One region of the Arthrobacter sp. ZBG10 genome, then DNA from elsewhere that is predicted to be linked to it. Evidence: predicted binding sites of a transcription regulator. Region 1 holds the regulator's gene; each other region holds the start of a gene.
What was found. Region 1 encodes HrcA, which represses chaperone genes, less so after heat shock. Its sites were predicted from a motif close to TTNGCACTCGNNNNNNNCGAGTGCNAA; they were not measured.
Positions count from the first base shown of each region.

Region 1 (3,231 bases):
CCGGTCCCGCAGCTTGGCGAACATACCGCCGCTGGCCGCGAGCTTGCCTTCGGTGATCTGCTCCCCGCGCAGCTTGGCCAGCTGCCGCAGCAGGTCCTCCTGGGCCTGGTCCAGCCTCGCGGGCGTCTCCACCTGGAGGTGCACCTTAAGGTCGCCGCGGCCGTAGCCGCGCAGGTGCGTGACGCCGAGGCCGCGCAGGGTGATGATCTCTCCGGACTGGGTACCGGGCTTGACGTCGATGTCCTGGCTGCCGTCGAAGGTTTCCAGGCTGACGTCGGTTCCCAGCGCAGCCGCCGTCATGGGAATGTTCAGTGTGGCGTGCAGGTCGTCGCCGTCCCGGACGTAGGTGGCGTCGTTGTTGACGCGGATCTCCACGTACAGGTCGCCGGCAGGGCCACCCGCAGGGCCGGCTTCACCCTGGCCGGAAAGCTGGATCCGGGTGCCCGTGGCAACGCCTGCGGGGACCTTGATGGTCAACGAACGGCGGCTGCGGATGCGTCCCTGCCCGCTGCACTCGTTGCAGGGGTCCTTGATGACCGTGCCGAAGCCTTCGCAGGTACCGCACGGCGCCGCCGTCATGACCTGGCCCAGGATGGACCGGACGGCCCGCTGGACCTGGCCGCTGCCACCGCAGATGTCGCAGCGTTCCGGCGAGGTGCCGGGCTGGCAGCAGGAGCCGTCGCAGGTGGGGCACGTGACGGCGGTATCCACCTCCAGCTTCCGGTTGACACCGAAAACGGCGTCCTTAAGTTCGATCCGAACGCTGATCAGGGCGTCCTGGCCGCGCCGGACGCGGGAGGCCGGGCCGGCCGAGCCGCCTGCGCCGAAAAAGGTGTCGAAGATGTCCTGGAACGCGAAGCCCTGGCCGGCATAGCTGCCGCCGCCAAAGCCGTTGTCAGTGCCGTTTTCGTTGCCGGTGGTGTCGTAGACCCGCCGTTTCTGCGGATCCGACAGGACCTCGTAGGCATGCGTGACGGCCTTGAAACGGTCGGACGCGTCGTCCCCGGGGTTGACGTCCGGGTGCAGGGTGCGGGCCAGTTTGCGGTAGGCCTTTTTGATCTCTTCGCCCGTAGCCTCCGGTGAGACTCCAAGGACGTCGTAGTGGCTGCTCAAAGTTCGTGTCTCTTCCTTGTTGTACTGCCGGCAGTTCGACTGCCGGTGTTGCTCTTGGTGCCTGTCGGCGCGCGGCCGGCCGGGCAGGCCTGTTCAGGGACCCAGGATCCGGGACAGGTATCGGGCTACAGCCCTGACGGCGGCCATGGTGGTGGGGTAATCCATGCGGGTTGGTCCAAGGATGCCGATTTTCGCGGTGCTGTCCGGACCGTAGGCGGTGGCCACCACCGATGCCTCGGTCAGCCCGTCGTAGGGGTTTTCCCGGCCGATACTGACCGCAACACCGCGGGGGTCCTGCGCCATTTCGCTGAGCAGGCGGAGCATCACCACCTGCTCCTCCAGGGCTTCCAGGACGGGTCCGATGCTGAGCGGGAAATCCACATTGGAGCGGGCCAGGTTGGCGGTCCCCGCCATCACCATACGTTCCTCGCGGCTGTTCTGCCCCAGGATCTCCAGCCCGTTGGCCAAGGCCTGTGCGGCCTGGCGGTGGACAGGCGCCACGGCGGACACCACCGCGGGCAGCACCATGCTGAGCCGGCCCAGCGGCGTCCCGGCAAGGGTCGCCAGGAACCGGGTCCGCAGGCCGGCGAGGGCGTCGTCAGCAAGGTCGTGGCCAACGTCAATGACCCGCTGCTCCACCTTGCCGCTGTCGGCAATCAGCACAACCAGCACTTTCCGGGGGGCGAGCAGGACAAATTCGATGTGCCGGATCTGGGCCCGGCTCAGGTGCGGGTACTGGACCACTGCCACCTGGTTGGTCAGCTGGGAGAGCATCCGGACCGTGCGGTCCAGGACATCGTCCAGGTCATCGGAGCCTTCCAGCAGCGACTGGATGGCCCGCCGTTCCGGCGGCGACAACGGTTTGACCGCGGAAATCTGGTCCACAAACAGGCGGTAGCCCTTGTCCGTGGGGATCCGGCCGGCGCTGGTGTGCGGTGCCGTGATGAGGCCCTCGTCCTCCAGGGCCGCCATGTCGTTACGGATCGTGGCGCTGGAGACGCCAAGATGGTGCCGCTCCACGAGGGCTTTGGAGCCCACGGGTTCGCGGGAATGGACGTAGTCCTCCACGATGGCCCGCAGGACTTCCAGCTTGCGTGGCTCGCTCATAGTCCACCTCCATCCGGGATTGGGGCCGCCGCGCCGCCTGGGCAACGCGGCCCCGTCAGTTAGCACTCGGCATGCCTTAGTGCCAACAGTCTATTACGCCCCGCCCCGTTGTTAGCATTGGTACCGCTCCGGGCGAAATTCCGGGCCACAAACCAACTGCGAGGCGGAGTCAACCATGGATTACCAGAACTGGGGGCCGGCAGACATGTCCGCCCCGGCCCGCACCACCCTGCCCGAGGTCCCGGTGGAGCGCGGCATGGTTTTGGAGGACGTCCAGTCCGGCTGGGTCGGTGCCGTAACCCGGGTGGAGAAGTCCGGCGGCATGCATGTGGTGGCCTTGGAGGACCGGCGGGGAAAGTCCCGGTCCTTCCGGTTGGGGTTCGGCTTCCTCCTGGAGGGCCGGCCCATCAATCTGGTTCCGCCTGCGCCGCGTGCCGCTCCCACCACTGCGGCGGGCCGGACCGCCTCCGGTTCCGTTCGGGTGGCCGGCCAGCGCGCCCAGGTGGCGAAGGCAAGCCGCATCTGGGTGGAGGGCAAGCACGACGCCGAGCTGGTGGAAAAGGTGTGGGGCGATGACCTCAGGGTGGAAGGCATCGTCGTCGAGCCTCTCCACGGCATCGATGACCTGGCCGGTGCGGTGGCGGCCTTCAACCCCGGTCCGGGCCGGCGGCTGGGCGTCCTGGTGGACCATCTGGTACCCAACTCGAAGGAATCGCGCATTGCCGATGCCGTAATGGCCTCCCCCGGCGCGGCCGGGAACGTCCTGATTGTGGGCCATCCGTATGTGGACGTGTGGCAGGCCATCCGGCCCTCCGTGCTGGGCATCGCGAAGTGGCCTGCCGTGCCGCGCGGGCAGGACTGGAAAACCGGGATCCTGGCCGCGTTCGGCTGGCCGCACCAGACCAAGGAGGACGTGGGGCTGGGGTGGCAGAAACTCCTGGGTGCGGTGCATACCTATGCGGACCTCGAGGCCTCGCTTCTGGGCCGGGTGGAGGAAGTCATCGACTTCCT
Region 1 is NZ_LFQH01000025.1:76,699-79,929, reverse strand. It holds gene dnaJ (molecular chaperone DnaJ) at 1-1,113, opposite strand, end outside; gene hrcA (heat-inducible transcriptional repressor HrcA) at 1,207-2,220, opposite strand; gene ACU18_RS06355 (DUF3097 domain-containing protein) at 2,396-3,231, shown strand, end outside.

Region 2 (3,231 bases), on a different contig from region 1:
CCACCGGGTGCGGGGTTGGACGCCTCCCACGGGGCCAGCCATTCGCTGTTGCGCCCCCTGACGGCAGTCCATTCCTTCTTGTCCCGGTACCGGATGGGACGAAGGACCAGGTCGTCGCACTCCAGCGTTACCGGCCAGATGGGGCCCAGCCGCATGGGTGCTACTTGGACAGCCCGGCAGTGAAGCCCGGCAGCCAGTCGCGCAGGCCGGAGCCAAGGTCTTCACTGTCAATGGCGAGCTGGATGCAGGCTTTCAGGTAGCTCAGCTTGTCGCCGGTGTCATAGCGGCGGCCGCGGAACACCACGCCGTAAACACCGTGTCCCTCGCCTTCAACTGTGGCCAGTTCCTGCAGCGCATCCGTCAGCTGGATTTCACCGCCACGGCCCGGTCCCGTCTTTTCAAGGACGCCGAACACAGCGGGGTGCAGCACGTAGCGGCCAATGACGGCCAGGTTTGACGGCGCTTCCTCCACGCTGGGCTTCTCCACAAGCCGGTTGACGCGGACGTAGTCCTCTCCTGCAACCGCCTCGATGTCGGCGCAGCCATAGGCACTGATCTGCGACGGTTCAACTTCAATGAGTGCGACGACGGACCCGCCGGTTTTGGCCTGGACGTCAATCATGGTGGCAAGGAGTTCGTCGCGGGCATCGATGAGGTCATCGCCCAGGAGCACGGCGAAAGGTTCGTTGCCCACGTGCTGCCTGGCGCGCAGGACGGCGTGGCCCAGCCCGTTGGGGTCACCCTGGCGGACGTAGTGGATGTCCCCCAGGTTGCTGGCCGCCTGGATCGAGGCGAGTTTCCGGGTATCCCCTTTTTCGGCCAGGGTTGATTCCAGGGCCGGCACGCGGTCAAAGTGGTCTTCCAGGGCGCGCTTGTTGCGCCCCGTAATCATAAGGATGTCGTGCAGCCCCACGTGCACGGCTTCCTCCACCACATACTGGATGGCAGGCTTGTCCACCACAGGAAGCATTTCCTTGGGCATGGCCTTCGTGGCGGGAAGGAACCTGGTCCCCAGCCCGGCGGCGGGGATAACGGCTTTGCGCACTCTGGGGTTACTGGTAGTCACGGGACTAATCTAACCTCAGCGTCAACCATTCAGTAATCAGCACAGGCGTTGCCTGCACCGCGGAAACATCGCGGCCCGGCCCGCCGACACCGGCTTCCAAGGATGTCACCATGAGCGATGAAAACGCCACGGCGAAGGAGAACCTCCGGACTGAGCACCGGCGACGGCGCTCCACCCGCAGCGCCGAGGGACTCGCAGCTGCCGGAGCCGGCCTCGCCCTGCACGGCCTGGAGTGGGCCGACGCCATCCTCGGCGGCCGTCGGGAAACCGTTTGCGCCTATCTCAGCGTGGGGACGGAGCCGCCCACCTTGCCCTTGATCCAGGCCCTCCATGCAGCTGGCCACCGCGTGCTGCTCCCCGTGTGCGAAGCCGAACGCGAGCTGAGCTGGGTGGACTGGCGGCCGGGGGTGCAGTTCGAACGAAGCAAGTTTGCTCCCCTGCTGGAGCCCACAGGCCCAAGGCACCCGACAACGGTTGCAGGGCAGGCTGCCCTGCTGTTCCTGCCGGCCACCGCTGTGGACCGCGACGGGAACCGCCTGGGCCAGGGCGGCGGATATTACGACGTGTTCCAGTCCCACCTGGCGGCAGCAGACCGCCACATCCCCCGCACAGCAGTGGTTTTCGACGACGAGATCCTCCCCGCCGGAAGCATTCCTGCAGAACCCTTCGACAGGCCTGTCCCCACAGTCCTGACCCCGTCCGGCTTCCAGCGCCTCTCCCACCAGGATTGACCCAGCTACTGAAGCCGTCGGCTGGAATGCTAGAATTGGCACTCAGGCCCTGCGACTGCTAATGGAACACCAATCGGCAGCACGGGACCTTCCCTTTGCCCAAGAGGAGGAGCACCAGTGCCAACCTATGCCTATGCCTGCAAGGACTGCGGCCACGTCTTCGACATCGTGCAGTCGTTCACCGACAGCACCCTGACCACGTGCCCCGAGTGCGGGGGAAACCTGCGCAAGAAGTTCAACAGCGTTGGTGTGGTCTTCAAGGGCTCCGGGTTCTACCGCACGGATTCCCGTGACGCCAAGGGAAGCACCGTCTCGCCTGCGCCGTCGGCCCCCGCGGCTGCGGCCGCCGCACCTGCTGCCACCCCGGCTGCGGCCGCCAAAGCCAGCTAGCACCCCTTCGGGTCCACCCGCCTGAGCAGGGGGTACGACGGCGGTCCCGGCTTTGTGCCGGTGCGCACCTGTGCTTGACCCGGGTTTGTCCACATAGCAGCTGCCCCTGTGTCATGCGGGGTTTCGTCGCGCCTACGGTGAAGCATGCCCGCTTCCCCCTACCGCCAGCGCCGCGGCAACATTCCTGGACAACGCGTCCACGGCAGTTCAGGCCGCGGCGGCTGGAGCAACGGGTCAAAAGCCACCCGGCGTTTTGGTGCCTGGCTGGGACGCAATCGTAGGCTGGCCGTTGCCCTGCTCCTGTGCGCCGCCGCGGCCATCACTGTCCACCAGCTCACTCCCGCCCCGCCCGCGTTGGCCGGGGTCCTGGCTGCGGCACGTGACCTTCCGGCGGGGACGGCGCTGCAGGCGTCGGACCTCGCTGAGCTGCGGGTGCCTCCCGGCCTGCTCGCTTCCGGTTTCCTGCAAGACCCCGGCCAGGTGGCGGGCATGCAACTGGCAGCCCCAGTGCGCAAGGGCCAACCGCTGGCGGACACGCTGCTGGTGGGTCCGGGCCTCCTGGCCGGGACAACTCCCGGTTCCGCGGCCGTGCCGCTCCGGATGGCCGATCCGTCCTCGATCCAGCTGGTGGCGCCGGGCCAACTGGTGAACGTGGTGCTCACGCCCTCGGACGGCTTCGAACCCCTGGCACCCTCAGAAGTCCTTGCCAAGGGAGTCCCGGTCCTGTGGACCTCCGGCAAGGGCGCCCAGGACGGCCAGTGGCTTGGCACGGCTGAGACCGAGGGCCTGCTGGTGGTTGCTGCCGACAGCAGCCAAGCCGAGCGCCTGGCCGGGGCGTCCACGCGGGGCCGGCTGTTTTTTGTCCTTGTTGGCCCGCCTTAGGGCGGGTCGGCCGTCAGACCGCTGCCATCAGCCCCAGTGCGGCGGCTTCTGTTCCTTGAGCCACGCATCGTGGTCGTCCTCGCGGTCGCCCCAGCCCTTGGGATCGTCCTCCGCCGCCTTGGTGGGGAGGATGCCGGCGGTCCCTGCAGTGCCGTTGGCCGG
Region 2 is NZ_LFQH01000047.1:60,916-64,146, reverse strand. It holds gene ACU18_RS11975 (GNAT family N-acetyltransferase) at 1-155, opposite strand, end outside; gene galU (UTP--glucose-1-phosphate uridylyltransferase GalU) at 161-1,066, opposite strand; gene ACU18_RS11965 (5-formyltetrahydrofolate cyclo-ligase) at 1,177-1,797, shown strand; gene ACU18_RS11960 (FmdB family zinc ribbon protein) at 1,915-2,187, shown strand; gene cpaB (Flp pilus assembly protein CpaB) at 2,332-3,069, shown strand; gene ACU18_RS11950 (DUF4011 domain-containing protein) at 3,097-3,231, opposite strand, start outside.
Region 2: the regulator HrcA is predicted to act here: its motif matches at 1,833-1,859, upstream of ACU18_RS11960 (FmdB family zinc ribbon protein).

Region 3 (3,231 bases), on a different contig from region 1:
GCATCTTCGATGCGGTGCTTCTTTTCCTTCAGCTCAACCTCGGTGGCTGCGCCGACCTTGATCACGCCGATGCCGCCGGCCAGCTTGGCCAGGCGTTCCTGGAGCTTTTCCTTGTCCCAGTCGGAGTCGGTGCGGGTCAGCTCGGCGCGCAGCTGGGCAACCCGGGCTGCTACGTCTTCTGCCGAACCGGCGCCGTCAACGATGGTGGTGTTGTCCTTGGTGACCGTGATGCGGCGGGCAGTGCCCAGCACCTCAAGGCCAACCGTGTCCAGGCTCAGGCCCAGCTCCGGGGAAACAACCTGCGCACCGGTGAGGGTGGCGATGTCCTGGAGCATGGCCTTGCGGCGGTCGCCGAAGCCCGGAGCCTTGACGGCAACCACGTTCAGGGTGCCGCGGATGCGGTTGACGATCAGGGTGGAGAGGGCTTCGCCGTCAACGTCCTCAGCAATGATGAAGAGCGGCTTGGAGCTCTGCAGCGCCTTTTCCAGCAGCGGCAGGAAGTCCTGCACCGAGGAGATCTTGCCCTGGTTGATCAGGATCAGGGCGTCTTCGAGGACAGCTTCCTGGCGTTCCGCGTCGGTGACGAAGTACGGGGACAGGTAGCCCTTGTCGAACTGCATGCCTTCGGTGAGGACCAGTTCGGTCTGCGTGGTGGAGGACTCCTCGATGGTGATCACACCATCCTTGCCGACCTTGCCGAATGCTTCGGCGAGCAGTTCGCCGATCTCATCGCTCTGGGCCGAGATGGCTGCAACGTTGGCAACCTGGGTGCCTTCAACCGGGCGGGCGTTCTCGAGCAGGCGGGCGGCGACGGCTTCAACGGAAACCTCGATGCCGCGCTTGATCTGGCCGGGAGCGGCGCCGGCGGCAACGTTGCGCAGGCCTTCCTTGACCAGTGCCTGGGCCAGGACCGTAGCCGTGGTGGTGCCGTCGCCGGCAACGTCGTTGGTCTTGGTGGCGACTTCCTTGGCCAGCTGCGCGCCAAGGTTTTCGTACGGGTCATCCAGTTCGACTTCACGGGCGATGGTCACGCCGTCGTTGGTGATGGTCGGAGCACCCCACTTCTTGTCCAGGACGACGTTGCGGCCGCGGGGGCCGAGCGTCACCTTGACCGTGTTGGCGAGCTTGTCGATGCCGGCTTCGAGCGACCGGCGGGCAGCGTCGTTAAACGCAAGCTGCTTTGCCATGGTTTTGTCCTTTCAAGACAGAAACCCCGCGCGGCTGACCAGCTAAGAGCATGACCAGCAGCGCGGGGATCCGGGAGGGTTACTTTACGACGATCGCCAGGACGTCGCGGGCGGACAGCACGAGGTACTCGGTGCCGCCGGTCTTGACTTCGGTTCCACCGTACTTGGAGTAGATAACGACGTCGCCAACGGCTACGTCAACGGGAACGCGGTTGCCATCTTCGAAGCGGCCGGGGCCGACTGCAACAACTTCGCCTTCCTGCGGCTTTTCCTGCGCGGAGTCCGGGATGACCAGGCCGGAAGCCGTGGTCTGCTCGGCTTCGAGCGGGCGGACAACAATACGATCCTCAAGAGGCTTAATAGAGACCGACACTCGGACCTCTCCTTTACGTCAGCAAATTTGTGGACTGGAAAGCTCTCCCGCCTGGCTGGCAAACCGTCGTCGCGGTGCCGGCAGCAGCCTGGCTGGCAGCTCTTCATGTGTTAGCACCCTCCTAGGGAGAGTGCTAAGAGAGACTCTATGTAAGGGTTAGCACTCGGTCAAGGTGAGTGCCAGCATTTCGTCATGGGCGGACAGCGTGGCTGTACATTTGAGCGGTGCGGGCAGCCATCTACCTGATTTTTGCGAACCTCTTCTGGGCGGGCAACTTCGTGGTGGGCCAGGCCGCCGTGAAAACCATGGAACCGCTCCAGCTGACGTTTTGGCGCTGGGCCCTGGCCGCCGTGCCGCTCCTGGTCCTGGCGCAGGCCGTCGAGCGGCCCGACTGGAGGGCAGTGCTGCGCCACTGGCGGGTGCTGCTGCTCCTGAGCGTGCTGGGCATGAGCGGCTACACGCTGCTGCTGTACAGCGCACTGCAGCACACCTCAGCCCTCAACGCTTCCCTGGTGACAGCCGCCAACCCCGCGGTGATCGTGGTGCTCTCGGTGGTGCTGCTGCGGGAGCGGCCACGTCCGCTGGGGTGGGCAGGCATCGGGCTGGGCCTGGCCGGGGTGCTGCTGGTCCTCTCAGGCGGAGATGTGGAACGGCTGCTGACCTTCTCGCTCGGCGCAGGTGAACTCCTGATCGTCGCGGCCATCACCGTCTGGGCCCTGTATACGATCATCGCCCGGCGGCTGTCCCTGCCGGCCATCACGGCCACAGCGGTGCAGGTGGCAATGGCCGCGCTGGTCCTCGCCCCGGTGGCGCTGGCTGCCGGCGCCGGACTCCCGGCCACGGCATCGGGCAACTGGTCGCTGGCGTACATCGCCGTGTTCCCGTCGCTGGGGTCCTACCTGCTGTGGAACCTGGCGCTGAAGCGGACCTCAGCGGCCAACGCCGGAAACTACCTCAACCTGATCGCGGTCTTCACAGCGGTGATCACGGTGCTGCTGGGCCAGCCCATTACGGTCCCGCAGGTCCTGGGCGGCGTCCTGGTGATCTCCGGCGTCCTCCTGACCGGCGCCGGCCGGGCCCCTCAGCCGGTCAGCCCGTCGAATCCCACGTCCTCGCCGGCGTCGGCCTCCGGGTTGCCCTGGTTCCGCCGGCGGTAGAGCAGGAACCCGGCGGCCGCGGCGGTCAGCAGGGACACCACCAGCAGGATGATGCCGACGGCCCGGGCGCCGGCATAGAGGCCCCGGATGTCCCGGGCTTCCTGCGTGTCATCGGAGATGTTGTTGCCGCCCACCGAGTACACGGTGGCGTTGAAGGTGTCGAGGAAAAAGATGATGACCAGCAGCGCGATGCAGACTACTGCCACCACCGCCGCGGCAATCAGGGCGGGGCGGGCAAATCCAACACGTCCCGCCGCAGGCCGGTTCGCTCCGGGCCCCGGGACCTCTGTATTTTCCGCCATGCCGTCAACACTATCGGCATGGGTGCATCAGTGGAGGCCGGATTCCGGGTCTCCGGGCAGCGAGCCGCAGGGGCCGCCGTCCTCGTTGCTGGCGCGGGCCACGGGGCGTCCATCAAAATCCATCATGGCCGGGGCGTACCAGCGGCCCACGTGGGTGGCCGAGGCCGGCATGTAGTGGGAGATGAAGGAACGGCGCCACTGGCTGCTGGTCC
Region 3 is NZ_LFQH01000047.1:37,683-40,913, reverse strand. It holds gene groL (chaperonin GroEL) at 1-1,187, opposite strand, end outside; gene groES (co-chaperone GroES) at 1,267-1,560, opposite strand; gene ACU18_RS11880 (DMT family transporter) at 1,785-2,717, shown strand; gene ACU18_RS11875 (glycosyltransferase 87 family protein) at 2,642-3,019, opposite strand; gene ACU18_RS11870 (phytanoyl-CoA dioxygenase family protein) at 3,047-3,231, opposite strand, start outside.
Region 3: the regulator HrcA is predicted to act here: its motif matches at 1,717-1,743, upstream of groES (co-chaperone GroES).